DNA from 2 places in the Hymenobacter algoricola genome. Region 2 is predicted to be linked to the other one. Evidence: riboswitches for the same ligand, from Rfam matches in the RefSeq annotation. Region 2 holds a riboswitch; the other holds the start of a gene.
The links. Region 2 has a riboswitch for S-adenosylmethionine ahead of ABD842_RS07980 (phosphoadenylyl-sulfate reductase). Riboswitches for the same ligand answer to the same signal wherever they lie in the genome.
Positions count from the first base shown of each region.

Region 1: linked by a shared signal. The riboswitch ahead of ABD842_RS03755 (O-acetylhomoserine aminocarboxypropyltransferase/cysteine synthase family protein) and the one ahead of ABD842_RS07980 (phosphoadenylyl-sulfate reductase) in region 2 are both predicted to bind S-adenosylmethionine.

Region 1 is NZ_BAABDH010000015.1:68,213-84,070, forward strand. Features, by position in the region: gene ABD842_RS03715 (DUF7948 domain-containing protein) at 1-1,585, opposite strand, end outside; gene ABD842_RS03720 (endonuclease/exonuclease/phosphatase family protein) at 1,717-2,823, shown strand; gene cysS (cysteine--tRNA ligase) at 3,039-4,541, shown strand; gene ABD842_RS03730 (M28 family peptidase) at 4,531-5,559, shown strand; gene ABD842_RS03735 (DNA/RNA non-specific endonuclease) at 5,706-6,557, shown strand; gene ABD842_RS03740 (S66 peptidase family protein) at 6,648-7,550, opposite strand; gene ABD842_RS03745 (homoserine dehydrogenase) at 7,684-8,967, opposite strand; gene ABD842_RS03750 (homoserine O-acetyltransferase family protein) at 8,945-9,976, opposite strand; gene ABD842_RS03755 (O-acetylhomoserine aminocarboxypropyltransferase/cysteine synthase family protein) at 10,291-11,670, opposite strand; SAM riboswitch class I at 12,055-12,167, opposite strand; gene ABD842_RS03760 (LysM peptidoglycan-binding domain-containing protein) at 12,344-12,637, opposite strand; gene ABD842_RS03765 (hypothetical protein) at 12,864-13,277, shown strand; gene ABD842_RS03770 (erythromycin esterase family protein) at 13,676-15,858, shown strand, end outside.
Region 2 is NZ_BAABDH010000024.1:37,550-53,407, forward strand. Features, by position in the region: gene ABD842_RS07965 (glycosyltransferase family protein) at 1-445, shown strand, start outside; gene ABD842_RS07970 (DUF7033 domain-containing protein) at 515-1,888, shown strand; gene ABD842_RS07975 (lipopolysaccharide biosynthesis protein) at 1,952-3,436, shown strand; SAM riboswitch class I at 3,597-3,691, shown strand; gene ABD842_RS07980 (phosphoadenylyl-sulfate reductase) at 3,978-4,733, shown strand; gene cysD (sulfate adenylyltransferase subunit CysD) at 4,884-5,795, shown strand; gene ABD842_RS07990 (sulfate adenylyltransferase subunit 1) at 5,961-7,238, shown strand; gene cobA (uroporphyrinogen-III C-methyltransferase) at 7,413-8,204, shown strand; gene ABD842_RS08000 (assimilatory sulfite reductase (NADPH) flavoprotein subunit) at 8,431-10,260, shown strand; gene ABD842_RS08005 (carboxypeptidase-like regulatory domain-containing protein) at 10,746-11,096, shown strand; gene ABD842_RS08010 (NADPH-dependent assimilatory sulfite reductase hemoprotein subunit) at 11,133-12,848, shown strand; gene ABD842_RS08015 (TSUP family transporter) at 13,029-14,552, shown strand; gene ABD842_RS08020 (amino acid permease) at 14,778-15,858, opposite strand, start outside.

The DNA.
Region 1 (15,858 bases), on a different contig from region 2:
TGGTGTTCGGGCGGAAGCTGCCGGCGGTGGTAGGAAAGTCGGTGCCCTGGGTGCCGCCGCACACGTACACCGTGCGGGCCGCATCAAGCTGGATGGAATAGGCTGCGTCGTGGCCGTTGCTGCCCAGCAGGGTGCTCCAGATCAGGGTGCGCAGGTCGGCCGACAGCTTGCAGACCACGGCATCATTGCCGGCTTTATGGACGGTCTGGAAGCCGTTGGGCACCGGGAAGTCGTTGCTGCTGCTGGAAGAGGCCAGGTAGATGTTGCCGCTGCCGTCGGTGATGACGTCGCCGCGGAACTGGTCGCCGTAGTTCTGCACCAGGCCCCCGCCGGTTTGGGGCGTGGTGCCCTGCCTGAGGCCATCGTTGCCGGTGCCGCCCAGAAAAGTAGAAGCCACCAGGGCCGAGCCGTCGGCTTTGAGCTTGGTAATAACCAGGTCGCTGCCCACCGGGTAATCGATGCCGCCCAGCGGCTCAAAGCCGATTCCCCCGTTGAACGTGCGGTCGTAGGCGGTGCTGGTAACCGGGTAGTTGGCCGAGCCGGTTGAGCCCAGAATCACCAGCTCCCCCTGCGAATTCACCACCAGGCTGTGCGGGCAGTCGGCGCTGCTGCCGCCCACGTAGGTGGCGTACAGCCGGGCCGCGGAGCCGGTGACGGCGGTATTGTACTTGATAATGGCAATGTCGACGTTGCCGTTGTAGCTCAGGTCGAAGGCGCCAACGCTGACGGGGAAGCCCGGCTCCAGGGCCACGCCGCCGGAATACATGTTGCCCTGCGGATCATAGGTGGCCGTAAAGCCCCAGTTGTCGCCGGACGAGCCGGTAAACGAGGAGAAGATGACGGTCGGGTCGATAAGCAGGGGCTGGCGGTGGTTGTAGCGGCCCAGGCGGAAGGAAACGGTGGTGCCGTTCAGCTCGAAGGCGCAGGCTACCGGCACGCGCTGGTTGCCGCGCTGCTGCCAGGCGCGCGGGGCCTGCTCGGTCACCAGTCCCACCGAGGTGCTGATGAGCAGGTTGCCATCCTTAAGCAGCACCTTCTCGGCCCCCGCGTAGCGCAGACGAATCTGGTCGGGGCGCGCCCCGGGCTGCACCGTGAAGTCGTACTCCAGCTGCTGGGTGGCATTCTCGTAGAGGTGCACGCCGATGCCCGGGTACACCTCGGAGTAGCGCAGCTGCCGGAAGCCGCGCACGTGGCTGGCCCAGCGGGCCGGGTCGTTGCCGCGGAAGTAGTTGCGCTGCTCGGTGGTGGGCTGCTCAGCGCTGATGGCCGGGGTAGCGCTGCCGCCCTCAAACGTGACGGAGTACGCGTGGGCGGGCAGCTTGTCGGTAGCCCCGGGGCTGTGGTCGTGGTGGGCCCGCAGCGCCGCCGGACTTATAAAGGAGTAGGTGAAGCCCGCCGGGGTGACGAACAGCCGACCCGCGGGCAGCGCCGCCGCGTACCGCACCCGGGCATCCCACTGGCCCTTGTTTTCAACGAATTCCAGGCTGGCGGCCGGCGTTTCGGATGGACGCGGCGCGGCCGCCGGGCGCAGGGCCGCCAGCAGCAGGGGCAGCAGCAGATAATAGCGGATGGTAGAAAGTAGCATGCTATAGAGGAAAAGACGACAGGCAAGTTACAACGAAAGATGTTGGGTTACCTGGCCCCAAAATCAGCCAACCCCGCATTCCAGCCGTAAGTTCTACCTTTGCCCGGCTCTTCCACCCCGGGCCTTTCGCCGTGCGTCGTTCCTTTGCTTTTAAGTGTACTCTGCTCGTTATCGGGTGGCTGCTGGTCGCCATTGCCAGCGCGCAGATTCCGGCGCGCACGTTCTGGCCGGCCTCCTTTGTGGCGCTGACGCTGCCCGTGGCCCTGGGGCTGAACCTGGCCGCGGCCCTGTACTGGCTGCTGCGCAACTGGCGGGTGGCCGCTGTGCCCATCATCGTGGCCGTGCTCACCTGGCCGCACTTCCAGCGCGGGCTGGCCCTGCACCCGCTGCACTCGGCCCCGGCCGCCGACCTGCCCGGGCAGCGCGTGCGGCTGCTCAGCGCCAACGTGCGCATCTTCAACGTGTACCCGCAGCTGCACGCCGACAACCCGCAGTCGCCGGACAAGATGATCCGGTGGATTGCCGCCAACCCGGCCGACATCATCTGCCTGCAGGAGTTCTACAATGAGCCCCGCAAGTCGAAGCTGGATAAGAATGTGATGAGCTCGGTGGAGCGTATCGGGCGGCAGACGGGGCGGCAGGTGTTCGTGTCCAAAACGCTGACCAACTGGATGGGGGGCGAGTTCGGCATGGCCATCTTCTCGCGCTACCCCATCGTGCGGCGCGGCACCATCAGCTTCGACAAGCTCAGCCAGAACCACGCCATGTACGCCGACCTGAAGCTGCCCGGCGGCGACACGGTGCGGGTGTTCAACTTCCACCTGCAGAGCATGAGCATGGAGGAAAAGGACATTGTGGACAGCTACTCGAGCAAGGCGGGCCTGCGGGCCAAAGGGCTGGGGCTGATGCGGCGCTACAAGCGCGGCCTTGTGGCGCGCAGCGTGCAGATCGATACGCTGATGCGGCGCTTTGACAAGTCGCCGTACCCGCTGCTGCTCTGCGCCGACCTCAACGACCTGCCCTACAGCTACAGCTACGACCAGTTGGCCGACCACTTCCAGAATGCCTGGGCCACGGTGGGCACCGGCGTGGGGGCCACCTACAACGGCCGCCTGCCCTTCGTGCGCATCGACAACCAGTTCGCGGGCCCGCAGTGGATTGTGGACGATTTCAAAGTCCACTACGAAATAGGTTACTCCGACCATTTCCCGACCTCGGCCGTGTACCGGCTGCGCTAGCGCCGGCGGATAATTTTTGCCGGGGCTAGTGCAGCCGGCCAATGGGATGTACTGCTAATGGAACTTTATATACTCCCGCAACCATGTTTTGTACTCACAGAGTACTGCCTTTGACTGAATCGGGACAATAAGCGACTATATAGCGTTTCATACAGGCCAAATCGGCGGGCGCATACCGGCGCCCGCCGCCCGCTAAATCTTTCTACTTTTGCTCCATGCAGCACCCGCTTTCCCTCTACAATACCCTTACGCGTCGCAAAGAGCCCTTCACGCCCGTCCAAGCGCCGTTTGCCGGCGTCTACCTCTGCGGCCCGACGGTTTATAGCGAGGCCCACATCGGCAACGCCCGGGGCCCGGTGGTATTCGACGTGCTGACGCGCTACCTGCGCCACCTGGGCTACACCGTGCGCTACGTGCGCAACATCACCGACGTGGGCCACCTGGAAAGCGACGCCGACGAGGGCGAGGACAAGATGGCCAAGGCCGCCCGCGTCCGCCACCTCGAGCCCATGCAGATAGCGGAGCAGTTTGCCAACCTCTACCAGCGCCACATCGAAGTGCTGGGCTGCCTGCCACCCGACATTCAGCCCCGGGCCACCGGCCACATCACCGAGCAGATTCAGCTGATTGAGGAAATCCTGGCCAACGGCTTCGCCTACGAAGTCAATGGCTCGGTGTACTTCGACGTGCCCGCTTACAACGCCGCGGGCCGGGCCTACGGCAAGCTTTCCAACCGGGTGGTGGAGGAGCTGCTGACCGGCTCCCGCGACAACCTGGCCGGGCAGGACGAGAAACGCTCCCCGGTAGATTTTGCCCTCTGGAAAAAGGCCGCGCCCGAGCACCTGATGCACTGGCCCTCGCCCTGGGGCGAAGGATTTCCGGGCTGGCACCTGGAGTGCTCGGCCATGAGCCGTAAGTACCTGGGGCAGCTGTCCGACATTCACGGCGGCGGACTGGACCTGATGTTTCCCCACCACGAGTGCGAAATAGCCCAGAGCCAGGGCAGCCACAGCCATTCCGATGAGGCCCGCATCTGGATGCACCACAACATGATAACGGTGAACGGGACCAAGATGAGCAAGTCTACCGGCAACTTCATCACCATCTCCGAGCTGTTTGAGGGCACCAACAAGACTCTCTCGCAGGGCTACTCGCCGATGGTGGCGCGCTTCTTTCTGCTGCAGGCCCACTACCGCAGCCCCATCGACATTTCCGACGACGCGCTGCAGGCCGCCCGCAAAGGCTACCGCAAGCTGATGAACGGCCTGCGCCTGCTCGACAAGCTGCGCCTGCCCGAAGGCACCGAGCAGGCTGCCGATACCAGCGCCGCCGACGCGGAGCTGCGCAAGCTCGTAGCCGACGTATTCGCGGGCCTCAACGATGACCTGAACACGGCCAAGGCCATGGCCAGCCTGTTTAACCTGCTGCGCAAGTTCAACGGCTTCTTTGCCAACCTGACTTTGCTGGCCGCCGTGAGCCCGACTGCCCTGGCCGAAGCCACTACCGCCTACCGCACGCTGGTGGTGGACGTGCTGGGCCTGGCCGACGAGCCCCGGGCCAACGCCGAAGACCTGCTGGCCCTCACCCTGGAGTTTTATCAGGAAGCCAAAACGGCCAAGGCCTACGACAAAGTAGACCAGATCCGGGCCGCCCTCAAGGGGCAGGGCATTATTATCAAAGACCTTAAAACCGGCATCGACTGGGCGTATGAAGAATAACCGGATCTGGCTGGCCTCCGCGCTGGCTGCCCTGCTGCTGGCCACCGGCTGCGGCGACGATACAACCAAGACGGCCGACACGCCCGATACCTCCGCTGCGGAGGAAGCCAAGCTGCCCGTGGCCCCGGCCTTCAGCGCCGACTCGGCCTACGCCTACACGGCCAGGCAGGTGGCTTTCGGGCCCCGCGTGCCCAACTCCAGGGCCCACGTAGCCACCGGCGACTGGGTGATTCAGAAGTTCAAAAGCTTCGGGCTGAGCGTGCAGGAGCAGCCGTTTGAGGCCATGGCCTTCGATGGCAAGCTGCTGCGCTCCCGCAACATCTTGGCCCGGTTTGCACCCACCGCGGCCCGCCGCATTGCCATCTTCACCCACTGGGATACCCGCCCGTTCGGCGACAAGGACCCCGTGCGCAAGAACGCGCCCATCGACGGCGCCTGCGACGGGGCCAGCGGCGTGGGCGTGGCCCTGGAAATGGCCCGCCTGCTGGCTCTGCAGCCCGACAGCCTGCAGCCCGCCGTCGGCGTCGACTTCATCCTGTTTGATGCCGAGGACTACGGCTACGATTCCTCGACCCAGGGTGAGCTGACCAACCAGCTGGCTGCCCAGGGCAAGGAAAGCTGGTGCCTGGGCTCGCAGTACTGGGCCGCGCACATGCTGCCCGCCAACTACAAGCCCAGCTACGGCATTCTGCTGGATATGGTGGGAGCCAAGGGCGCCCGGTTCAGCCGTGAGGGCCAGTCGCGCGAAAGTGCCCGCGACGTGGTGGATAAAGTGTGGAACACGGCCTCCCAGATCGGCTATTCCGACTACTTCATCTTCCAGGACAGCCCCGGCATCGACGACGACCACGTGTACACCAACCGGGCCGGGGTGCGCACCATCGACATCATCGACTTTTCGCCCGCCGGCGAGTTTCCCGCCTACCACCACACCACCCAGGACAACATGAGCGTCATCGACAAACGCACGCTCAAAGCCGTGGGCCAGACGGTGCTGCAGACGATTTACGGCGAGTAACTAACAGTCCGGTTTTTTGCTCTTTAGTCCTGCTTCGATAATTTAAAACACTGCTTGCCAGGCGCAGGCAGTGTTTTTTCGTGCCCTGCCCTTTGTCTCACTGCCAACGCCTGCTCCTGGCGGCGTTGGCAAATCCTACTTGCCTCATGTTGCGCTTTCTCAACATTACCGGCCGCCTTGCGGTGCTGGGGGCGCTGGCTGCCGCCTGCTCCCGCGACGAAGTAGCCCCGGCTACTCCGGCCATCGACGGCCACCTGGCTATGGGCAACCCCAGCGGAGCCGTAGCCGACGAAGCAGTACCGGCCAACTACCTGCTGGCTAAACCCCAGTACATCCTGGCTTACCACCGCGACAAGGGCATTCCGAACTGGGTGAGCTGGCACCTGGCTCCGGCCTGGCTTGGCCCGGCTCCCCGCCAGGACGACTTCCGGGCCGATGCCAGCCTGCCCGCGGGCTGGTACCAGGTGGCGGCCGGCAGCTACGTGGGCTCCGGCTTCGACCGGGGCCACAACTGCCCCAGCGCCGACCGCACGGCCACCGTGGCCGACAACTCGGCGACGTTTCTGATGACCAACATGGTGCCCCAGGCCCCGCGCAACAACCAGCAGACCTGGGCCGGCCTGGAGGAGTACTGCCGCACGCTGGCCGGGGCGGGCAATGAGCTGTACGTCATCATGGGTAGCTACGGCACGGGCGGCGTGGGCGCAAACGGGGCTAAAACCACGCTCGACCATGGCCGCGTAGCCGTACCCGCCCATATCTGGAAAGTTATTGTGGTGCTGCCCGAGGGCCGGCAGGATGCCGGCCGGGTGAGTGCCTCGACCCGCGTCATTGCCGTAGATACCCCCAACGACAACGCCCTCGACCCCGCCTGGGGGGGCTACCGCACCACCGTCGACGCCCTGGAGGCCGCCACGGGTTACGACCTGCTGTCGGCCGTGCCCGTCGCGGCGCAGAAAGCCGTGGAAGCCCGGGTGGATACCGGCCCGACCCAGTAAGTTAGGCTCAAGCACTTCCACCCAGCAGTAGTTTCGCGGCTGGGTGAAAGTGGTGCGCTAGGCGCGTAGCGCCAGGTAGTTTCGGGCAGCTTACGCATACTCCACCCGCGTGCCTGCAGCATCCACTACCATTCGCGCCACCCGCCCGCACATCAAGGCCATATTCTGGGGCTCGTGCCCTACCGGGAAATGATAAGCCACCGGGAAGTCGTACTGGCGGGCGTAGGTATCGATGATTTCGTAGGCCGTCTGGCCGAAGGGCACGGCGTTGTCGTGGGGGTCGGTGAAGTGGCCCACGAGCAGGCCGGCCAGGTCGCGGAGCTTGCCGGTGCGGTCCAGGTGCACCAGCATCCGGTCGATATTGTAGAGGTACTCGTCGATGTCTTCCAGAAACAGGATGCGGCCGGTGGTAGGGCAGTCGGAGGCCGTGCCGGTCAGGTTCTGCAGCAACGACAGGTTGCCGCCTACCAGCTCGCCGGTAGCGGAGCCGGGGCGGTTCAGCGCGTGCGGTGGGGCGGCATACTCCACCAGCTCGCCAAACAGGGCCCGGCGCAGGCTTTCCAGCGCTGCTTCGCCCCCGGTCTGGTTGAAGAGCAGCGGCATCACGCCGTGGATGCTTTCGTGGCCCAGAGCCAGCAGATGGCAGTTGAGGGTAGTAATATCGCTGAAGCCGGCAATCCATTTGGGCTGCCGGGCAAAGCCGGAGAAATCGAGCCGGTCGATGATGCGGGTGGTGCCGTAGCCGCCGCGGGCGCACAGGACAGCGCGGATTTCGGGTGCATCGAGCTGGTGCTGAAAGTCGCGGGCCCGCAGCGCGTCGGAGCCGGCAAACTGGTGGTGCTCGGCAGTAATTGACTCGCCCAAAACCACCGTCAGCCCCCAGCCCGTGAGGATATCGACGGCCGCGGCCACTTCTTCTGCCGAAACCTTGCGGGCGGTACTGACAATGGCGACCTGGTCGCCGGCGCGGAGCGCGGGAGGAGTAGTGGGCATACGGCAGCAGTTAGCAGCCGCGAACTTACGCAACAAAGTCGGGGGCTACTGCAACGGTCCTGCTGAGTCCCACGCAGCATCTGGCCGGGTTTTCAGCAGGACCTTTGGTACCACTTTAGAAAGTATAGTTACATCAGCGGCTGATTTCTTCCAACCCCTGCTTCTCGTCCAGGGCTGCCGTGGCCGGCCGTACGTTGCCGGTACGGGCCACGAAGGCGCCGGCTTTGCGCAGCGCGTCGCGGTGCTGCAGCAGGGCGTCGAGCGGTACGAAGCCCACGATATAGCCGTCCTCGTCGGCCTCTTCGGTGATGTCGGTGAAGCCGAGCTGGTCGAGCAGTAGCTCGTTGTCGGTGCGGAGGTAGATTTCCAGCTCCAGATCGGTGGTGTAGACCAGGGGCGTGGCCTGCAGCTTGGCGTAGGCGTAGCGGAAGTCGCCGCGCAGGGCCGCCAGATCGGCCAGCACGGCCGAGCCGGTGGGGTGGCCGCCCGCGCCCCGGCCCCGCAGAAACTGGGTGCCGGCAAACTCAGCCTCGATGATAACGCCGTTGAACTCGTCGTCTACGGCGTACAGCGGCGACTCGCGGCCCACGAACTGCGGGGTTACGAGCACCGTCAGCTGGCCGTCGGGCAGTAGGTAGAGGCCGGCTACCACCTTTATCTTCTGGCCCTCCAGGCCCGCGTAGGCAATGTCGGTGGCGCCGATGTGCTCAATGCCCAGGTTCAGCACCTGCTCCGGCCTCAGCAGTACGCCGTAGGCGTGGGCCGCCAAGATGACGGCCTTGGAGCGTGGGTCGAAAGCGGCCATGTCGAGCGTGGGGTCGGTTTCGGCGAAGCCTTTAGCCTGGGCTTCGGCCAAAGCCGGGGCGTAGTCGGAGCCCTCGGCGCCCATGCGGGTCAGCACGTAGTTCGACGAGCCGTTGAAGATGCCGCTCACGCTGCGCAGCGGCTCCTGCCCGAAATACGCGTCCAGGGTACGAATGACGGGGATGCTGCCGCAGACGGCCGCCTCGTAGAGCAGGGTGCCGCCGTGGGTTTGCTGCAGGGCCACCAGCTCGGGCAGGTGGCGCGCGACCATGGCCTTGTTGGCCGTCACCACCCGCCGGCCCCGGCGCAGGGCCGTGCTCACGAGCCGAAACGCCTCCTCCGCATCGTCGATTACCTCCACCAGCACGTCCAGCGCGGGGTCGGCCAGTAGCTCATCGGCGTGGTAGGTGAAGTGCTCGGCGGGCAACGACCGGACCTTGTCGGGGTTCTTGACGGCAATGCGCCGCACTTCGGCCCCGAACTCGGGCAGGCGCAGGAGGATGTCGTAGATTCCCTGGCCCACGCAGCCAAACCCGATCAGGCCCACGCGCAGCGGCGCGGGGTGGGTTGGCGCTAATGTAGAGCCGGAATTACCGGACGAAGGACTGGACATAGAATCGTTCGAGAAGATGAGTGATTTGGGCGGTTTCAATCAGGAAGCCGTCGTGGCCGAAGCCGGAAGCCATTTCGGCGTACCGGGCGCCGCCAATGTGGCGGGCCAGCAGCTGCTGCTCGGCGGGCGGAAACAGCACGTCGGAGCTGATGCCGATAACCAGGGTGCGGGCCCGGATGTGGCGCAGGGCCGTTTCGACGCCCCCGCGGCCGCGGCCCACGTTGTGCGAGTCCATGGCCCGGCTCAGGGCCACGTAGCTGTAGGCGTCGAAGCGGGCCACGAGCTTGGCGCCCTGGTACTGCTGGTAGGAGCTGGCCCGGAAATCGGTGAGCCGCTCCCCATCCGGCTCAGCCTGGCTACCGGCGTAGGCGTCGTAGCTGCGGTAGCTGAGCAGGGCCACGGCCCGGGCCGCCTGCAGCCCGGCCTTTCCCCCGTCCGGCGTAGCCGAAAAGTAGGTTGGGTCGGCGAAGATGGCCAGCCGCTGGGCCTCGTTGAAGGCAATGCCCCAGGGCGAATGCTGGGCGCTGGTAGCCAGCAGCACCAGGTGGTCGAACACGGCGGGCTGCTGCACGGCCCACTCCAGCGCCTGCTGCCCGCCCAGCGAGCCGCCAATCAGGGTGTGAATCTTGGCCAGGCCCAGCTGCTGCCGCAGCTGCTCGTGGACGGCCACCATGTCGCGGATGGTCACCAGCGGAAACTCCTGGTAGAGTGGCTCGGCGCCGGCTGCTACCGGCGTGAGCGGACCGGTAGAGCCGTAGCAGGAGCCCAGAATGTTGGCGCACACGATAAACCAGTCGGCGGGGTCGAAATGGCCGCCGGGGCCGAACAGGCCGGGCCACCAGCTGAGCACGTCGGCGTTGGCCGTCAGGGCGTGGCACACCCAGATAATGTTGTCGCGGGCGGCATTCAGCGTGCCCGCGGTGTGGTAGGCTACCCGCACCGTCGGCAGCACCGCGCCGCTTTCCAGCGACAGGGGCGTGGGCAGGGCAAATACCTGGGAGCTGTTCATATATTCTTGTTTGGCACTTAAAGCTTAGATTTTAGAGCTGAGCACCTGGACCAATGCCCGCAGTTCAGGCGTTTCAGGCCAGACTCTGAGCTCTGAGTTCTATTTTCTCAGGTTTCAATTCTGGGTTTTCAAACTACTACAATAGCGCACGGGCTGAACCAGCTAGAATGCCGGCTCAACCCGGGCTATTGTGGGTTTGGGCAGGCCGTCTCCTCTCTCACAACAAAACGACCCGCCCGCGCCCCAAGCTGCTCCGACCGGAAAAGGCGGCGGCTTCCGCCTGCGCTAAAAAAGCTGCCGCCGGTTTCCTCTCTCTAGACTTCCAGCGGAGCAGCGTGTTCTACCTCGGGCTGCAGCAGCGTGCTGCCCGATTCGTCCGGCGTAGCGGCGTTGCGCACGGCCTCAAAAGCCTGGGCCAGATCCGCCCGGATATCGTCGAAATGCTCGATGCCCACCGACAGCCGCAAGGAGGTCGGGGTGACGCCGGCGGCCAGCTGCTCGGCTTCGGAGAGCTGCTGGTGGGTGGTGGCCGAGGGCTGAATGATGAGCGTCTTGGCGTCGCCCACGTTGGCCAGATGACTCACCAGCTTCAGGTTGTCGATGAAGCGCGTAGCCGTTTCCTTGCTGCCTTTGAGCTGGAAGCTGAGCACGCCGCCAAAGCCGCGCTTCAGGTATTTCTGGGCCAGGCCGTGGTAAGGGCTGCTTTTCAACCCCGGATAGTTCACGCTTTCCACCTGCGGGTGCTGCTCCAGCCAGGTGGCCACGCGCAGGGCGTTTTCCACCGTCCGCTCCACCCGCAGGCTCAGCGTTTCGAGGCCGATCAGCAGCTGAAACGAGTTGAACGGGCTGATGGCGGGGCCAAAGTCGCGCAGCCCTTCCACCCGGGCCCGGATGATGAAGGCAATGTTGCCGAACGGCCCGCCCTTGCCGAATACGTCGTTGAATACGAGGCCGTGGTAGCCTTCGGAAGGCTCGGTGAACTGCGGAAACTTGCCGTTGCCGAAGTCGTACGTGCCGCCATCCACAATCACGCCGCCCACGCTGGTGCCGTGGCCGCCAATCCACTTCGTGGCCGACTCCACCACGATGTGGGCCCCGTGCTCCAGGGGCCGGAACAGGTAGCCGCCCGCCCCGAACGTGTTGTCCACAATCAGCGGCAGGTCGTGCTTGTTGGCAATGGCCGCAATCCGCTCGAAGTCGGGGATGCTGTAGCTTGGGTTGCCGATGGTTTCGAGGTAGATGGCCTTGGTGTTGTCGTCAAGCAGCGCCTCGAAGGAGGCCGGGTTGTCGCCGTCGGCAAAGCGTGCCTCGATGCCCAGGCGCTTGAATGCTACCTTAAACTGGTTGTAGGTGCCGCCGTAGAGGAAGGCCGTACTCACGAAGTTGTCGCCGGCCTGCAGGATGTTGTTCAGGGCAATGAACTGGGCCGCCTGCCCCGAGCTGGTAGCCAGGGCTGCCACGCCGCCTTCCAGGGCCGCCACGCGCTGCTCAAACACGTCGGTCGTCGGGTTCATCAGGCGGGTGTAGATGTTGCCGAACTCCTTCAGGGCAAACAGGTTGGCCCCGTGCTCAGCGTTCTTGAACACGTAGGACGTGGTCTGGTACAGCGGTACGGCGCGGGCGCCGGTAGTGGGGTCGGGCTGCTGACCGGCGTGGAGCTGCAGCGTTTCGAAGTGATGGGCTGGCGTGGACATACTGGTTCGGAGGTTAAGAAGGATTACGGAAAGAAAAGACAGGATTTGAGCCGGGAGCCAAGACTCCCACGGGACCGGGCCAGGCGCGGCCCTGCGGCTGAAAAGCGGGGTCAGGAGCCAGCCGGGACCCCGCGGGAAGCGCACAAAAAGTGGCTGCCGGATGCAGGGTAAGCCGTAAAAAGAAAAAAGGGAGGGGACGCTAGGCCAGACTCAGGCTAGCAACAACACGCGCAACAACAGCCCATTCGCATGCGGGCGGCCTGGGGGGCCGCAAGGGCCAGCGCAGCAGAACTGCGGAAACCCATCGGCCGGCTGGCTTGCCGCGCAGCAGCCAGAGGGGAAGGGTTCGGAAGGGCGGAGGAGGGGGAATTTTTCATGGCACTCAACTTATCTGTCCCGCGGGCCTGGGCCGGTCGGGCAGGAATTGGCACCTTTCGCTTTACCGAAGGTTGCCAGTGGGTCACGGAGCCTGTTCTCTCGCCACTTCTGCATAAAGTCTGAAAATCGCCCCACCGTTAGCGGGGGAGTACCGGATTGGTAGGTGCAAATGTACACCCGGAATTGAGAAGCGCAAATCCGGGGAAAAGTTTTCCGTCTTTTTCTCTGGGGCACAAAAAAACGCTGCTCCGGGCCGGAGCAGCGTTTTTGGCAGGAATCAGGGCCGGGAAAAGACCTACAGCGTCGGCAGTGTCAGGACCTGGCCTACTTCGATATGGTCGGGGTTGGCGCCGATGGTGGCTTTGTTGGCATCGTAAATCTGGTGCCACTTGGCAGCGTCGCCGTAGTGGTTTTTGGCAATTTTCGACAGCGAGTCGCCGCTGGCTACGGTGTAGGTGCTGCCGGCGGCCGCGGGCTTGGCGGCGCCATCTTTGGTACCGAAGAAGTCGGTGCCCCCGGCAGCGGCGGGCTTGGGCGCTTCAACGGGTTTTTCTTCGCCTTTATTGCTGAGGAAATCGAACAGTCCCATGGTTGTGTGTCGGTTAGGGTGAATGGAGAGAAGATTCGTAGTGGCCTAAGCCTCACGGTTTCAGGCGTTCTTACGCCCCGCTACTGATTAGGTTGCCGCGAACAGAAAGAGAATATAGGGCCTTAACTCTTTTCCCCGCTTGCCGTAAGAAACGCCGGCCCAAGGCTATGCCTGGGGTCATTGATGCTGACTTCTCCCCTCTTTTCAACCCTCACACCCCCTTTCCATGAACCGCGCCACCACTCCCCTGCACTACCTGGCCAGCCTGCTGCTGCTCGTAGCCCTGTTCGTCTCTAGCTGCAGCCAGCCCGATAAGGTCGGCGAAACCAACATGCTCTACGGCACCGAAAGCAAAGTGTGGAAAACCGACAAGGAAACCACCGCCACCGGCGACAAAGTAGCCCAGACCGATGCCGACGAGGATACCGAGCTGCGCTTCTTCGCCAATGGAACCTTCAACATGACTTCGTCCGCTCAGACTATGCAGGGCAAGTACGTGTTCGACCAGCCCGGCAAGAAAATCACCCTCACGCCCGACGGCGGCACCACCAGCATGGCCTTCGACGTGACCAACCTGACGGAGAAGAAAATCACCCTGAAAGGTGCCGACGGCTCCTCCATGATGCTGGAAGCCGAATAAGGCTCTGGCCCCAGAATCAACCAAACTGCTGAAAGCCCTTTCGCCCCGTGCGAAAGGGCTTTTTGTTTCTGAATAAGTAACTGATGTTACGCGCGGCATTACTGAAACCCTGTTTGAGGAGCTAGAAGGCAGAAGCTGGAAGGCAGAATCAGAGCAGGTTGCAGATTCAAGGTGCGTCTGCTTTGGCACCCGTTTCGTTCCTTCCTCTTTTGCCTGCTCCCTCAACTCCTACGCTTCCAACTCCTAACTCCTGTCCTGACTCCTAACTTCTCACAGCCGACAACCCGCCTCACGCTGCGTAACATCAGTAAGCAATTAGGACTGGGCGGGTCTGGCTGGTTTCGGAGAAAGCCGTTAGCTTGCCGCATTCTTATCCTGCTTACCTCGATCATTACCCAATGGCTCTTTTTACCCGTCTGCTGACGGCCGGCCTGCTTTGCGCCAGCCTTGCCGCGCCAGCCCAAACCACCACTGCTGCACTGGTGGTGCACCCCATCCGCAGCATCAGCACCGCCGATACCAGCTTCGCCGATCTGGAATTTTTAACCCGGGAAATCGGCTCGGCCCGGGTGGTGCTGCTGGGTGAGCCCAGCCACGGCGAGGGCAACGTGTTTGAGGCCAAGGCCCGGCTCGTGCGCTTTCTGCAGCAGCGCATGGGCTTTACTACCCTGGCTTTCGAGAGCGGCTTCTACGAGGTGAACAAGGCCCAGCAGCAGCTCGATGCGGGCGTGTCGGCTTCGGAAGCGCTGGGCAACAGCGTGTTCGGTATCTGGACCGCCACCCAGGAATTTCAGCCCGTGGAAGACCTCATTGCGGCCCGCAAGCTGCGCGTAACGGGCTTCGACTCCCAGCTGACGGGCGCCTACGGCGAGGAGCTGGTCGACGATCTGGAGGTTTTTCTGGAGTCGCAGAAAGCCAGCGCCGCCATCAACTACGACTATCTGGACGAGGTGCTGGGCTTTATGCAGCATTTCAACGGCTTCCCGGCCGGCCACACCCTGGGCGAGTGGGAGCGGAACGTGAAGCTGGCCGACCGCCTGCTGGCGGGCGCGGGCACCACGCCCGCCCGCCGGGCCGCCGCCGAGCAGTGGCGCCAGACCCTGCGCAGCCTGCAGACCATGGCCCGCGACTACGTGCAGAACGACCCCGCGGTGAAAGACCACCGAACCTTCCAGGCCCGCGACAACAACCCCCGCGACGCGCAGATGGCCGACAATCTGCTGTGGTACCTGCGCCAGCACCCCCAGGAAAAAGTGATTTGCTGGGGTGCCACGGCCCATTTTGCCAACCAGATGCAGCTGATCGACAACGCGGAGATTCAGCAGTTCCGGCCCATGGGCTGGCACGTGAAAAAGGCCCTGGGCGCCCAGGCCTACATTCTGGGTACGGCTACCGCCGGGGGCAGCTACGCGGCCGTGGGCGAAGCCAGCCAGCCCATTGCCGCTCCGCCCGTTGGCAGCATGGAGGCCCGCCTCGACAGCCTGGGGGCGGAATATCTGTTCCTGAACCTGAAGCAGAACTACGGCAGCCGCCGCTTTTCGGCCTACTCCATCATGGAATATACCCCACTGGTAGCGGAGTGGGCGCAGGTCGTGGATGGCATCCTGTTTCTGAAAACCACCCGCCCGCCCCGTCTCCGGACGCGGCCGGCCGCCGAACTGGTAGCCGTGCCCGATTCGGCCGGGCAGGTAGCCCGGGCCGCCGCGGGTAAAGTGCCGGCCGGTGCTACGCCCGGCCTGGTGCTGCGCCGGGCCGCGCCGGCCGCCGGCAACCTGACCGTGCGGGGCCGGGTAACGGACCGCAAAACCCGCGCGGCCGTGCCCTTTGCCTCGGTGGCCCTGCCCGCGTTGGGCCTGGGCGTGATGGCCGATGCGCAGGGTAATTTCGCGCTGGCCGTGCCCCGTACCGCTACGGGAGCTACGCTCCAGGTGTCGAGCGTGGGCTACGGGATGGTCAACGTTGCCGTGGCAGCTGGTCCGCTGGCGGTGGTGCTCACGCCGCAGGCCTACGCGCTGGGCGACGTGCGGGTGAGCGGGGAATCGTTGAATCCGCGCAAAATCATGAAGAGAGTGCTGGCGGCGGCCCCGGCCAACTACGAGCAGAACGACTACGTGGCGCAGGTCTACACGCGCCGGCAGATCAGCAACTTCGACACGCTGCGGCACGCGGTGGAGTACGTAAGCCAGATTTTCGAGCCGGCGGGCTACCGGCACTTTGGGGGCGGATTCCTGATGATGGGGCCTACTCAGAAACACCGGGTGCAGGAAACCAACGTGCTGGTGCAGAGTCCGACTCCGCTGGGCCCGTTCGACCTGGCCGAAAGCGGGCAGGGCTTCTACTCCGCCGCCGCCGACCCGGTGCGCATCTCGCCCCTGTTTAAAAGCCGGACCCTGGGCAAATTCGTGCTGCGCCTGGACAGCGTGCTGCAGCAGGGCGACGAAACGACCTACCTGATCAGCTTCGCCGCGAAGCGGGCCAACCACCGCACTACCGGCACCTACCTGGAGGCCGGCTACTCCGGCCGCGTGTACGTCCGCCAGCAGGACCACGCGGTGGTGCGCTACGAAGCCCTGTGGCAGGG
Region 2 (15,858 bases):
TCCCGACCTCACCTTCACCTTCCGCCCCCACCCCGGCGACCGGCGCGACTTCCGCTTTCTGCGCCAACACCATCCGCAGTTGCTGGTTTCCGATGCCCGGCAGCAAAACGTATTCGAGTTTCTGGGCCAGCAGGACGCCCTGATTGCTGCCGACACCAGCACCCACCTTGAGGCCACCCTGCTGAACGTAGTCAGCCTCTACTACCGCTTCGGCACCCACGGCATTGCCGACGACTACTACGGCTACGCGGCCCACGGCCTCGTGGACCGCGCCCACTCCCTGCCCGGGCTAACGGCCCTGCTGCGCCAGTACCAGCACCACAAGCCCGCGGAGCACTACCGCCGCGCCGCCTACTACAACGCTACGCTCGGCACCCCCGACGAAGGCCACAGCCAGCAGCGGGCATTACGGTTGCTGGACGAATGGTTGAACCCCACTCCGTAGGAACAACTCTGCGTCCTCTGCGGGAACCATCGCCGGAACGCAACCGGCGCCAGAACCTTACTTTGCACCATGCTGCCGCCCCTGTCCGCCACCGCGCCCGTTACCGCCGAAACCCGACTGACCTACGTGCTCCGGCATTTCCGTCAGGCCTACGCCGACGTGCCCACTGTTTCGATAGGCTACCGGGACGCGCAGATTCAGGTAGCGGAAGCTGCCGGGCAGTTTTTCAGCCAGATCAACCTTTACCCGCCCGAGCCGGTCTGGCGGGACTGGCTGGGCCACCCAATTCCCTTCTTCTTCGGCCCGGCCGCCGACCAGCCGCTGCTGGAGCTATTGCCCGATGGCCGCGCCCACATCCACGCCGATATCATTTCCGCAGCTTTCTACCTGCTCAGCGGCTGGCAGGAATACCACTGCGACGAGCGGGACCGGCACGGCCGCTTTCCCTTCGCGGCCAGCGTGCAGCACCGCTACGGCTTCGTGGCGGTGCCCGTGGTCAACTACTATTTCGACCTGCTGAAAACGGCCGTGGAGCACGTCAGCGGCCAACCGTGTCAACTGCGCCGCTGGGCGGCTGATGCCCCTTTTGCGGCCTTCATCACCCACGATATCGACAACCTGTACAGCGCCTGGAAAGCGCCCGCCAAACGGGCCTTAAAGCGACTCGACGCGCCGGGTTTCGGTCGGCAGCTGTGGCAGCACTGCACCCGCTCCGACGCCTGGGACAACCTGGCGCTGGTGCAGCAGATAGTGGCGGAATACGGCGCGAAAAGTACGTTCTTCTTCCTCCTCAATCATCAGCCCACCAACGGCACGCCCAATGCCGACTACCGGCTGACCCCTGACTTAAAAGTCCGGATAGAAAAGTTAGCGGCGGACGGGGCGGAAATAGGTGTCCACGGAAGCTTGGGTACTGCCCGGCGAGCTAACGACTTGCGGCAGGAAGCGCAGCAGCTTCCCGTTGGGGCCCTTGGCAACCGGTTTCACTACCTGAGCTGGGAGCCGCGCCTTACGCCATCTGCTCTTGCCGCGGCAGGCCTCCAATACGACACCACCCTGGGCTTTGCCGAGCATTTCGGCTTCCGTAACTCCTACTGTCATCCGTTTCACCCGTTCGACTTCACGCAGAATCGGGTCACTGATTTCCTCGAAATCCCGCTCAACGTGATGGACGCCACGCTTTACCATCCTAACTACCTGCAGCTGACCCCCACCGAAATTCTGCCGGCCCTCACGCCGATGTTCGGGGAAATCGAGCGGTTCGGGGGCGTGTGCACGGTACTCTGGCACAACGAGAACTTCGACCCGGCCAACCTTCACAACGGCCCGCAGCAGTTCCACGTCCTCATGGACTACCTTCGCAGCCGCAAAACAGCCTTCGTCAACGGTCGGGACATTTGTTGCCGGTTGCCAGTTGCCGGTTCCCAGTTCGCTCAGTCCTGAAACCAGTAACTACCAACTCACAACCGATGACCGGCAACTGGCAACTCATAACTGACAACTGATTTGGGTATCGTTCAGCGGCAGGGGCTGCGCAACACCATTATTTCCTACCTCGGGCTGGCGCTGGGCTTCGTCAACACGGCCCTGGTGCTGCCCCACCTGCTGGCTCCCGAGAAGTTGGGCCTGACGACGCTGCTGGTGTCCAGCGCCACGGTGTACGCGCAGTTTGCCGCTTTTGGGTTTGCCAGCGTGGGCATCCGCTTTTTCCCCTACTTCCGCAACCGCGAGGCCGGCCACCACGGCTTTCTGCCCCTGCTGCTGGGCCTGCCCCTGCTGGGCTTTCTGCTGGTCACGCTGTTCTACGGGCTGGCCAAACCGCTGCTGCTGGCCCGGTACGCTCCCCAAGACGCGGCGCTGCTCGTGCCCTACTACTGGTGGGGCAGTGCGCTGGCGCTGTCTACGCTGCTCTATTCCCTGCAGGATGCCTACCTGAAAGGGCTGTACCACACCGCCTTTTCGGGCTTTCTGCAGGACATTGTGCTCAGGGTACTTATCGTGGGACTGGCTCTGCTGTATGGCAAAGGCTATATCGACTTTCACGAGTTCGTGCTCGGCTACATCGGGCTCTACGGCATCATCCTGCTGCTGCTGACGGCCTACCTGGGCTATATCGGGGAGCTGCACCTGCGGCCCACCCGGGCGGCGCTGCGGGTGCGGCCGGTGAGCGAAATTGTGCGCTTCGGCGGCTTTGCCCTGCTTTCCAGCCTCTCGGGCAGCATCCTGGGCTACATCGACTCGTGGATGGTGAGCGCGCAGCTGGGGCTGGCGGCGGCCGGCGTGTACGGCATTGCCTACAACATCAGCACGGCCCTGACTATTCCGGCCCGCTCGCTCAATAAGATTGCCTTCCCGCTGCTGGCCCAGTACTGGAAAGACCAGGACCTGGCCAAGATGGCCGACTTCTACCGCCGCACCACCCGCCTGAACACGGCCCTGGGCTGCTACCTCGCGCTGGGCATCGGGCTGAACCTGGACTTCATCTACTCCCTGATCAAAAACCCGGTGTACGCCACCGGCACCACCGCCGTGCTGCTGCTGCTGGCCGGCCGCCTGTTCGACGGCATCACCGGCGTCAACGGCCTCATCGTCGTTACCTCGCCGCGCTACCGCTTCGATTTGATTTTCAACCTGTTTCTGGCCGGCAGCACGGTGTTTATGAACTGGCTGCTGATTCCACGCTACGGCCTTACCGGCTCGGCCCTGGCTACGCTCCTGGCCATCGTCAGCATCAACGCGGCCCGCACCTGGTTTGTGTGGTATTCCTACCGCCTGCAGCCCTTCGACCGGCGCATTCCGCTCATCATGGCCGTGGCTGCCGTAGCTGGTTTCGCGGGCTGGCTGGTACCGTTCACCCACTCGTTTCTGGTCACCATGCTGGTGCGCTCCGTGGTGCTGACCATTGGGTACGCGGGGCTGGTGCTGGGCACCAATGCGGTGCCCGAAGCCCGGGATTTACTGCTCGGCCTGAAAAAACGTTTATTACCTTAGGTAATCAGGTATTACCTTAAGTAATTCATTATCAGCTACAAGAATTCCTTACCTATTCTATTCAACTAGCTTGTTTTAAGATAGATAAAATAATAATTAGGAAGTTCCAAAATCGGGCTACTACATTTGCAGCACCAATTCTTTACCCCCCAAAGGATTGTTTTTATACAGAGGCGTGGAGAGACAGGCTCGACGAAACGCCGGCAACCATCCGCAAACCCGCGGAAACGGTGCCAAGTCCTGACCATATAAAAACAAGTTGCCGTGAAAACTTCTGCCAACCCCCGCACCACCACTGCCACCCTCTCTGCTCTACAGCATGGATGTTGGGGCATGCTGCTGGGCGGCCGGTGTTGTTAGTCCGGCTCACCCCCGCCCTTTTTCCTGCCCGTGCCCTGTTCTTAGCTAGCTAAGGCAGTTTCCCGCACCTCTTTTTCGGCTCCCGCAGGACAGCCGGCCCGGCTTTGCGCCGCCTTATGGCGTCCGGGCGCTTCGTGTCGTCGGCCTTTTCTGCCCGGAAAAGCCCCATCCTTCCTTCATTATGCAAGTAGCCTCCCAGGCGCTGGTCCTCGACCTGCGCCGGCAGCTCGCCGGGCTTTCCGCGGCCGAAGTGCTGGCCGTCGTCGCCGCGCAGTTCCCCCAGCAAGCCGTTTTCTCGACTTCCTTCGGCCTCGAAGACCAGATCATCACCCACCTGATCTTCGAGCACAACCTGCCGATTACCGTCTTCACCCTCGACACGGGCCGCAACTTCCAGGAAACCTACTCCACCTGGAGCAAGACCCTGCGTCGCTACGGCCAGCCCATCGACACCTACGCTCCCCGGCCGGCCGGCGTGGAGCACCTGCTGCGCGAAAAAGGACCCAACAGCTTCTACGACAGCGTGGAAAACCGCAAAGAATGCTGCGGCATCCGCAAGGTGGAGCCGCTGAACCGGGCGCTCCAGGGGCAGCAGGCGTGGTTTACCGGCATCCGCGCCGAGCAGTCGGCCAACCGGCACGACATGCACGCGGTGGAGTGGGACGACACGCACAAGCTCCTCAAGTTTCACCCGCTGTTCGACTGGACTTTCGCCCAGTGCTGGGACTATGTGCACGCGCACAGCATTCCGTTCAATCCGCTGCACCAGCAGGGCTTCGTGAGCATCGGCTGCGCGCCCTGCACCCGGGCCATCAAGCCGGGCGAGGATTTCCGGGCCGGGCGCTGGTGGTGGGAAGACCAGACGGCCAAGGAATGCGGCCTGCACGGCACCCACAGCAGCCCCGATCCGGAGGTGGAGCCGATAACGGCTAACTAAAACCGACTGTCATCCTTCATCTGGCGTCCGCTTGCGAAGGACCTTATGGGATATGAACGATGGGTGTGACAACGACTCGCTCCAACGTGATAAGGTCCTTCGGCTTTCGCCTCAGGATGACAGGAAATCAAATACTGACATCCCGACCATATGAGTATCCTGCACTTCGATTACCTCGACCGGCTGGAAGCCGAAGCCCTTCACATCCTGCGGGAAGTGGCGGGCCAGTTTGAGCGGCCGGCCCTGCTGTTTTCGGGCGGCAAAGACTCCATCGTGCTGACGCGCCTGGCCGAAAAGGCCTTCCGCCCCGGCCGCTTTCCCTTCCCGCTGGTGCACGTCGATACCGGCCACAACTTCCCCGAGGTGCTGGCCTTCCGCGACGCGCTGGCCGCCGAGCTGGGCGAAAAGCTTATCGTGCGCAGCGTGGAGGATACCATCCGGCGGCAGCGCCTGCGCGAGCCGGGCGGCAAGTTCCCCAGCCGCAACCCGCTGCAAACCTACACCCTGCTCGAAACCATCGAGGAGTTTGGGTTCGACGCCTGCATCGGCGGGGCCCGCCGCGACGAGGAAAAGGCCCGGGCCAAGGAGCGCATCTTCTCGGTGCGCGACGAGTTTGGGCAGTGGGACCCCAAGCGCCAGCGTCCCGAGCTCTGGAACATCTACAACGGCCGCATCCAGCGGGGTGAAAACGTGCGCGTGTTCCCGATTTCGAACTGGACCGAGCTGGACGTGTGGCGCTACATCCAGCGCGAGAACATTGCCCTGCCCAGCATCTACTTCGGCCACCCGCGCACCTGCGTGGTGCTGCCCAGCGGCCAGCTGCTGGGCCTCAACGAGCACCTGCGCCTCGACGACACCGACGAAATCGTGGAGCGCCAGGTGCGCTTCCGCACCGTGGGCGACTCGACCTGCACCGCCGCCGTGGAGAGCGACGCGGCCACCATCGACGACATCATCGCGGATCTGCTGCTGGCCAAAGTCAGTGAGCGGGGCGCCACCCGCCTCGACGACAACATCTCCGAGGCCGGCATGGAAGACCGCAAGCGCAACGGCTATTTCTGAGTGGTGAAGATTTTTCAGAACGTCATGCTGAGCGAAGCCGAAGCATCTCGCCAGCGTGGTAATCATGAAGTACCAACCTGCCATCAGCACGCGAGATTCCTCGGCAAGCTCGGAATGACGTTCTGCAAACGCACCATTTCACAACCTCCCCAAGACCCCAAACCCATGGACCTTCTCCGATTCATTACCTGCGGCAGCGTCGACGACGGCAAGAGTACGCTGATCGGCCGCCTGCTCTACGACTCCGACTCCGTGTCCTTGGACGTGCTGGCGGCGCTGGAAAACCGGCCTACCGTGCACGGCACCGTGGATCTGGCCCTGCTCACCGACGGCCTGCGGGCCGAGCGCGAGCAGGGCATCACCATCGACGTGGCCTACAAGTACTTCACCACGCCCCGGCGCAAGTTCATCATCACCGACGCGCCGGGCCACGTGCAGTACACCCGCAACATGGTCACGGGCGCCTCCACCGCCGATCTGGCCATCGTGCTGGTCGATGCCCGCCAGGGCGTGGTGGAGCAGACCCGCCGCCACTCGCTGCTGGCCGCGCTGGTCGGCATCCGCCACTTCGTGCTGGCCGTGAACAAGATGGACCTGGTGGGCAACGACGAGGCCGTATTCGACCAGATCGTGGCCGACTATGCCGCCGTGGCCGACCAGCTCCGGCTGCCCCACGTGACGGCCATTCCGCTCAGCGCCCTGCTCGGCGACAACATCGTGGCGCGCGCCAAAAACCTGCCCTGGTACGCCGGCCCCAGCCTGCTCGAGCACCTGGAAAGCGTGCCGGCCTTCGAGGAAGCCACCAGTGGCGAGCCGCGCTTCCAGGTGCAGTTCGTCATCCGGCCCCAGACCGACGACTACCCCGACTACCGCGGCTACGCCGGCCGCATCCAGAGCGGGGAGTACCGCCGCGGCGACCGGGTATACGTGCTGCCCGGCGGCCGCGAGTCGGTGATTGAGGCCATCGAAGTGGATCAGCGGGAAGTGGAAGCTGCCGCCGCGCCCCAGGCCGTGATCCTGCGCCTGCGCGACGAGCTCGACATCAGCCGCGGCGACGCCATCGTGCCGGTGGGCAGCGCGGTGCGCGTGGCTAAAGAATTGGAAGCCACCGTGTGCTGGATGGACGAGCGGCCCCTGTGGCCCGGCCGCAAGCTGCTGGTCCAGCACCACTCGGCGGTGGTGAAGGCGGTGGTGTCGGCCATCATCTACAAGGTGAACGTGCGCACCTACGGCCGCGCGGCCACCGAGTCGGCCCAGCTCAACGACATCGTGGGCATCCGCCTCAAGACGGCCACCCCGCTCGTGGTCGACACCTACCAGCAGAACCGGGCCACGGGAGCTTTCATCCTCGTCGATGAGCTCAGCGGCGACACGCTGGCCGCCGGCATGGTCGAGGCCGTGCAGCACAGCTTCGTGCCCGAGCCGCCGGGCTTCACGATTTAGGACTGAGCTTCAAAAAAGAACGTCATGCTTGATCTGGCGTCCGCGTAGTCGAAGCATCCCGCGTGCTGACGTCTGAGTGGTAATCCAACATCAGCACGCGAGATTCCTCGGTTCCTGGCCTGAGGCGCCACGTGCTCGGAATGACCGCCGGTTTAAACACCCAATCCTTTCCCCATGTCCACCTTTTCAACCTCTACGCCCCGCCTGACCGTGCTCGGCGCGGGCCCCGGCGACCCGGAGCTGTTCACGCTCAAAGGCGTGCGGGTGCTGGGCGAAGCCGACGTGGTGCTCTACGACGCGCTGGCCAACAACGACCTGCTCGGCTTCGTGCGGCCCGGCGCCCCGCAGGTTTTCGTGGGCAAGCGCCGGGGCCTGCGCAGCTACGCCCAGGACGAAATCAACGCCCTCATCGTGGAAAGCGCCCGCCAGTACGGCCACGTGGTGCGGCTCAAGGGCGGCGACCCGTTCGTGTTCGGGCGGGGCCGGGAGGAAATGCTTTTCGCCGAGCAGCACGGCCTGCTGACCGACTACGTGCCGGGCATCAGCAGCGCCGTGGCCGCGGCCGGCAGCGTGGGCATCCCGGTCACGCACCGCGGCAGCAGTGAAGGCTTCCGGGTGATTACGGCCACCACGGCCACCGGCGGGCTGTCGGCGGCCGTGACCGACGCGGCCCGCTCCCGCACCACAACGGTGATTCTGATGGGCCTGAGCCAGCTGGCGCGCATCGTCGACATCTTTGCCCGGCACGGCCAGGCGCAGACGCCGGCGGCCATCATCCAGAACGGCACGCTGCCCACGGCCCGGCTCGTGACGGGTACCGTGGCTGAGCTGCCGGCCCGGGCGGCGGCGGCGGGTCTTGGCGCCCCGGCCATCATCATCATCGGTGAGGTAGCCCGGCTGGCCACGGCTGAGGCGGCCGGGCCCGCGGTATTTTCTGACCTGCTTTCCTACGCTGAGGTGGCGTAGATCCAATAAAAAAGAACGGCATGCCGAGCGAAGCCGAAGCATCCCGCGTGCTGACGAATGAGCCGTAACTATCCTGCCCAGCAATGTTGTGCATCTCTGCTGCTTCGTCTGATTGGCAGGCCAACGACGCCACGCGGGATGCTTCGGCTTCGCCTCTGCCTGACGGCCTTGTTTCAGCAACGGCCGCCCGCCGCCACTCCCGACACCCGACTATCCCTCCACCACCATGAGCCTTCTTCCCCAAAACCAGACGCTGCCCCTGGGCTTCGACGACGACACGCTGCAGCGCCTGACCACGGGCCTGTCTGACCAGCAGCTGACCTGGCTCAGCGGCTACTTCTACGGCCGCACCAGCGCCGGGCGCAGTGAAGTGCAGCAGGCGGCGCTGGCCCAGGCTGGGGCCCGCCCCGCGGTTGCCGCCCCCGCCCCGAAGCTCACGATTCTCTACGGCTCCCAGACCGGCAACGGCAAGAAGGTAGCCCAGCAAACCGCCGACCAGGCCCGGCAGCGCGGGGTGAAGGTGAGCGTGCAGGACGTGAACGACTACGCCACCCGCTCGCTCAAAACCGAGCAGCAGCTGCTGCTGGTCGTCAGCACCCAGGGCGAGGGCGAGCCGCCGGTGGCCGCCGAGGAGCTGCACCAGTTTCTGCTCAGCAGCCGCGCCCCCCGCCTGCCCGACCTGCGCTACTCGGTGCTGGCCCTCGGCGACCGGAGTTACGTACAGTTCTGCCAGACCGGCCGCGAGTTCGACGAGCGCCTGGCCGAGCTGGGCGCCCAGCGCCTGCTGGCGCGCGTGGAGTGCGACGTGGACTACCACGAACCCGCCCGGCAGTGGGCCGAGCGGGTCCTGGACGTCATTGCCGCCGCCGCCGGCCCGGTTACTTCCGGCAGCAGCAGCTACGTGGCCGCTGCGCAAACCCTGGCGGAGCCGGCCCCCGAGCCCTACACCAGCCGCCACCCGCTGGGGGCCACCGTGCTGGAGAAGATTCAGCTCAACGGCTGCGGCTCGACGAAGGAAACCTACCACCTGGAGCTGTCGTTGGCCGACTCCGGGCTGCACTACGAGCCCGGCGACGCACTGGCGGTGGTGCCGCGCAACGGGGAGGCGCTGGTGGATGAAGTGCTGCGCGCAGCCCGCCTCGATGCTGCGGCCCCGGTGCAGCTGTCGGGCCTGGAGCTGGAGCTGGGCCTGGCCCTGACCCGGCAGCTGGAGCTGTCGGTGCTCACGCGCGACGTGCTGGAGCGCTACGCCGCCCTGGCGCCCCACCACTACCAGCTCCGGGAAATCGTGGCCGACCTGCCGCAGCTGCAGCACTACCTGTACGGCCGCGACGTGGCCGATCTGCTCACCGAGTTTCCTGCCGAGCTGTCGGCCCAGCACCTGGCGGCCGTGCTGCGGCCCTTGCCGGCCCGGGCCTACTCGCTGGCCAGCAGCCTGCTCGTGCACCCCGACGAGGCTCACCTCACCGTGGCCGCCGTGCGCTACGCCGCCCACGGGCGCCGCCGGCACGGCGTGTGCTCGTCGCACCTGGCCGACCGGCTCGCCCCCGGCGACGCGGCCCAGGTGTACGTGGAGCGCAACGAGTACTTCAAGCTGCCCGCCGACGGGGCCACCGACATCATCATGCTGGGCGCGGGCACCGGGGTGGCCCCGTTCCGCGCCTTCGTGGAGGAGCGCGTGGAGCTGGGCGCCGCGGGCCGCAGCTGGCTGCTGTTCGGCAACCCGAACTTCACCACCGACTTCCTCTACCAGGCCGAGTGGCTCCAGCACCTCAGGCGCGGCACGCTCAGCGCCCTCGACGTGGCCTTTTCGCGCGACCAGGCCGAGAAAGTCTACGTGCAGCACCGCCTGCTGGAAAAGGCGCGCGACGTGTACGGCTGGCTCGAAAACGGCGCCCACTTCTACGTCTGCGGCGACAAGGCCCGCCTGGGCACTGCCGTTCAGGAAGCGCTGAAGCAGGTGGTGCAGCGCGAGGCCGGCTGCTCGGCCGAGGCGGCGGCGGACTACCTGCGCGCCCTCAAAAAGCAGCGCCGCTACCTGGAGGACGTGTATTGAACGACTGTAGAGACGCGTATTCGCGTCTTCCGCAAGAACGACCCACGCCGCGCCAACCCAGGCCGCCTGAACAACATCAGCAACGACGAGGCGCGAAGGGCCGTGCCCCTACGTCGTTCAGAATGACGTGGGCAATGGGAGGATGTCTCAGTCTGCCCTTTGCTTCGGTTTGAACTCAGGTGATAAGTTTTTGACACCCTCAAAACTTATCACCACCCTGGTCTGCCTGCACCCTGATTATAAATTTTCGGTACCCTCAAATTTTATAACCACTCTGGTCTGCCTGCACCCTGGTTATAAATTTTTGGCACCCTCAAATTTTATAACCTACCCCGCCCTACTCTTCCCCAACCAACGCCCCTGTCCTGCTCCATGAACGCCCCGGTCCCTGCGAAACGATGTTGATAGCCGCGCCTGAGTCCAGACGCCGCGCGGCCCCGCCCTTCCCGCTACCAACCGCCTTTCCATCCTCCGCTTACCTGATCATGCGCCAGCCATACCCCACACTTCTGCTCATCCCGCTGCTGGCCGTGGGCGCGGCGCTGCCGGCCTTCGCCCAGGACGACGTGGTGGCCATCAGCGGCGCGGTGCGCGAGGCCGGCACCCAGCAGCCCCTGCCCGGCGTGAGCATCAGCGTCAAGCACGGCCCGGCCGGCGTACTCAACGACGCCGACGGCCGGTTTGCGCTGAAGTCCAGGCTCCGGTTTCCCTTCACCTTAGTGTTCAACATGCTCGGCTACGACGCCAAGGAAGTCCGTGCTGACGTCTGGGTAGTACTCCAACGAGGCCACGCGAGATTCCTCGGCAAGCTCGGAATGACAACGATTTTGTTCTGACTGCCGGCACCTTCTCATTACCAACCCGCCCCACCAATGGCCGACCCAATAAAACTCTCCGAAGTTGAACTCGTCAAGGACGCCAGCAACTATCTGCGCGGCACCATCCCGGCGAGCCTGCGCAACCGCGTGACGGGCGCGCTGAACCCCGACGACACGCATTTGATCAAGTTTCATGGCTCCTACCAGCAAACCGACCGTGACCTGGAAAGTGAGCGGAAGCGCCAGAAGCTTGAGCCGCTCTACTCCTTCATGATCCGGGTGCGGGTGCCCGGCGGCGTGGCCACGGCCACCCAGTGGCAGCAGATGGACGCGCTGAGCGACGAGTACGCCAACTCCACGCTCAAGCTCACCACCCGCCAGACCTTCCAGCTCCACGGCGTGCTCAAGCGCGATTTGCAGCAGACCATTGCCGGCTTCAACCACGCCCTGCTCGACAGCATTGCCGGCTGCGGCGACGTGAACCGCAACGTGATGTGCAGCGCCAACCCCCAGGAATCCGACTTGCACCGGCAGGTGTACGAGGCTTCGGTGGCCATCAGCCACCACCTCACGCCCCGCACCACGGCCTACTGGGAGCTGTGGCTGAACGGCGAATCGACCTACTCCAGCGCCGTCAACGAGGGTGAGCAGGAAGACTTCGAGCCGATTTACGGCAAGACCTACCTGCCCCGCAAGTTCAAGATTGCCCTGGCCGTGCCGCCCACCAACGACGCCGACGTCTTCGCCAACGACATCGGCCTGGTCGCCATCGAGCAGGACGGGCAGCTGCTGGGCTTCAACGTGGCCATCGGCGGCGGCATGGGCATGACCTTCGGCATGAGCGAAACCTACCCGCGCCTGGCCGACGTCGTCGGCTTCGTGCCCGCGGCCCAGGTGGTAGAGGTGTGCGAGCAGGTGCTGACGATTCAGCGCGACTGGGGCAACCGCGAAAACCGCAAGTTCTCCCGCCTCAAGTACACGATTGACAGCGTCGGCCTCGCCGTGTTTGTGGCCGAGCTGCACCAGCGCCTGGGCTACGAACTTGCTCCGGCCAAACCCTACCGCTTTGAAACCTCCGGCGACGCCTTCGGCTGGAGCGGCGGCCCGGACGGCAAAGCCCACGTCACGCTGTTCATTGAGGGCGGCCGGGTAGCGGACCAGGAAGGCTGCATGCTGAAGGCGGCGCTGCGCGCAATTGCCGGCTTCCACACCGGCGAGTTTCGCCTGACCGGCAACCAGAACCTGGTTATTGCCAACATCAGCCCCGCTCATCGGGCCCAGATTCAGACGCTGCTGGAAACCCACGGCGTGTGGAGCCGGACCGAGAAGCAGACCGCGCTCCGCCTGAACTCCCTGGCCTGCGTGGCGCTGAACACCTGCTCGCTGGCCTTCGCCGAAGCCGAGCGGTATCTGCCCCAGCTGCTGGACCGCCTCGACGCCGTCATCCGGGCCAACGGCCTGACCGACGACGGCATCCTGATCCGGATGACGGGCTGCCCCAACGGCTGCGCCCGGCCCTACCTGGGCGAAATCGGGCTGGTGGGCCGCGCCATCGGCAAGTACAACCTCTACCTGGGTGCCAACCACGCCGGCGAGCGGCTCAACAAGCTCTACCGGGAGCAGCTCGACGAAGACGGCATCCTGCGCGAGCTGACGCCCCTGCTCGAAGCCTACGCCCGGCAGCGCGGGCCGGCCGAGCGGTTCGGGGACTTTGTCGTGCGCCACGGTGTTGTGGCGGCCACCACGCACGGGCAGAACTTCCACGCGTAGCGGGCAAGCACGATAAAAGAACGTCATTCCTCGACTCCGCTGCGCTGCGCTCGGAATGACGTTCTGGTAAATGAATGGCCAAGGCCCTACCCTGGTAACTCCTGATCCGTCAGCATCTTATTGCATTTCTGACTATCTTTTCCCCCCGGCCTCGGCTGGTCCGCCCTCCACAACCCAACCATGACCCCGTCACCTTCCTCTGCCACCGGCCTGCCGCCGCCGGGACCGGTGCTGGCCGCGCCGCCGGCCACCAACTCCCTGTTCCCGGTTTTTCTGAAGCTGGAAAACCTGCGGGTGCTGCTCGTGGGCGGCGGGTTCGTAGGGCTGGAGAAGCTCACCGCCATTCTGGTCAACAGCCCGGCTACGGCCATTACGGTGGTCAGTGAAACCTTCCGCCCCGAGATTCTGGCCCTCCCCGCCACGTATCCGCACCTGCTGCTGCGCGAGAAATCATACGACCTGCGCGACCTGCTCGGCCACGACATCGTGTTCGTGGCCACCAACGACCCGGCGGTCAACCGCCTGGTCAAGGCCCAGGCCACGGCCCAGCGCCTGCTCTGCAACGTGGCCGACACCCCGGCCGAGTGCGACTTCTACCTGGGCTCCATCGTGCAGAAGGGCGACCTGAAAATCGCCATTTCCACCAACGGCAAGTCGCCCACGGTGGCCAAGCGGCTGCGCGTGGTGCTGCACGAAGCCCTGCCCGACGAGCTGCACAGCGTGCTGCAGCACATGACCGCCATCCGCGGCCGGCTGGCCGGCGACTTTGCCCACAAGGTGAAGTCGCTGAACGCCGTGACGGCCGAGCTGGCCGGGGAGCCGGCCTACGAGTCGCCGGCGGCGGCCAAGTGGCGGCGGCTGGCCACCTGGTCGCTGCTGGCCTTTGCGGCCATGCTAAGCTTCAACATCCTCTCCTACTACGTCACCTGGCAGCAGGTCTGGGACGTGGCCGCCGACTCGCAGCTGTTCTACCTTTTCGTGGCCATCGGCTTCGGCGCGCAGATTATAGACGGGCTGCTGGGCATGGGCTACGGGGTGGTGACGGCCATCAGCCTGATGAGCCTGAACATTGCCCCGGCGGCCGTGAGTGCCAGCATTCACACCGCCGAAATGTTTGCCAGCGGCGCCTCGGGCTACCATCACTACCGCTTCGGCAACGTGAACAAGCGCCTGTTTAAGGTGCTGCTGATTCCGGGCGTGCTGGGCGCCATTGCGGGCGCCTACCTGCTCTCGCAGTTCGGGGAGCAATACGCCGGCTACGTCAAGCCCCTGCTGGCCGTATACCTGCTGCTGCTGGGGCTGCGCATTCTGAGCAAGGCTTTCCGCAAGCCCGGGCCCCGTACCAAGCACACCAAGCTGGGGCTGCTGGCCGCGGCCGGCGGCTTCCTCGACTCGTTCGGGGGCGGGGGCTGGGGGCCGCTGGTGACCAGCACGCTCATTGCCGGGGGCCGCACGCCGCAGTACGTCATCGGCTCGGTGAGCGTGGCCGAGTTCTTCGTGACCTTCGCCAGCGCCCTCACCTTTTTCGCCACCATCGGCATCACCCACTGGCAGATTGTGCTGGGCCTCATTGTGGGCGGCGTGGCCGCCGCGCCCCTGGCCGCCCGCCTGGCCGGCCGCATCCCGGTCCGCTGGATGTTTGTGGGCGTAGGGCTGATGGTGATTGTGTGGAGTTTGTGGGCCTTGCGCAAGCTGTTTGTGTAAGTCAGCTGGCAGGTAATAGGTAGTCCTCTTCGGCTGTCATCCTGAGCGCAACGAAGTGCAGCGAAGGACCTGCCTCGAATTCTCTGCCGAACGTAGTTCAACACAAAAAGCCCTTTACCATCCGCTGGTAAAGGGCTTTGCTCATTTATCGGGCTTAGCAGTGGCGAAGAGGCAGGTCCTTCGCAAGCGGACGCCAGATGGAGGATGACCGGCGTGTTTTTCTTGTTAGCTGCTTGTCTGCTCCGCTTCCGCCTGCTGCCGCAGCTTGCTGTGCTTCTTGCCGTAGCCGTAGTAGATAGCCAGCCCGATGGCCAGCCACCCGAACAGGCGCAGCCAGGTATCGAGCGGCAAGGACACCATCATCAGCAGGCAGGTCAGGATGCCGAGGATGGGCACCACGGGCACCCAGGGCGTGCGGAAGCCGCGGGGGGCATCGGGCTCCTTTTTGCGCATGATCAGAATGCCCAGGCACACCATCACGAAGGCCAGCAGCGTGCCGATGCTGGTCATCTCGCCGACCACGGAAATGGGCACGAAGCCGGCAAACAAGCTGATAAACAAGCCCAGCAGCAGGTTCGACTTGTGCGGGGTGCGGAAAATGGGGTGGATTTCGGAGAAGATCTTCGGCAGCAGCCCGTCCTTCGACATCGAGAAAAACACCCGGCTCTGCCCCATCAGGTCCACCAGAATCACGGAGGTGTAGCCGATGAGAATGGCAATGATGATGGCCGAGCTCAGCCAGCCGTAGGGCGTCTTCTCGATGGCAATGGCTACCGGCGCGGCGCTGTTCTTGAACTCGGTATAGTTGGCGACGCCGGTCAGCACGTGGCCGAAGAGCACGAACAGCACGGTGCAGACCAGCAGGGAGCCGATGATGCCGATGGGCATGTTCTTCTGCGGATTCTTGGTTTCCTGGGCCATGGTGGCCACGATGTCGAAGCCGATGAAGACGAAGAACACCACCCCGGCCCCGCGCAGGATGCCGCTCAGGCCGAACTCGCCGAAGGTGCCGGTGTTCTGGGGGATGTAGGGCTGGTAGTTGGCCGGGTCGATGTACTGCCAGCCCAGGGCGATGAATACCAGCACCACGGCCACCTTGAGCGTAACCACCAGGGCATTAAACCACGCCGAGCCCGAGGTGCCGCGGATGATGATGGCCGTGATGGCCAGCACAATCAGCATGGCCGGCACGTTGACGACCCCCGACACCACCGCGCCGTCGGCCAGCTTGGCGGTTTCAAACGGCGACATCACCAGCTGGGGCGGAATGTGCAGGTTGAACTTGTCGAGCACCCTGACCAGGTAC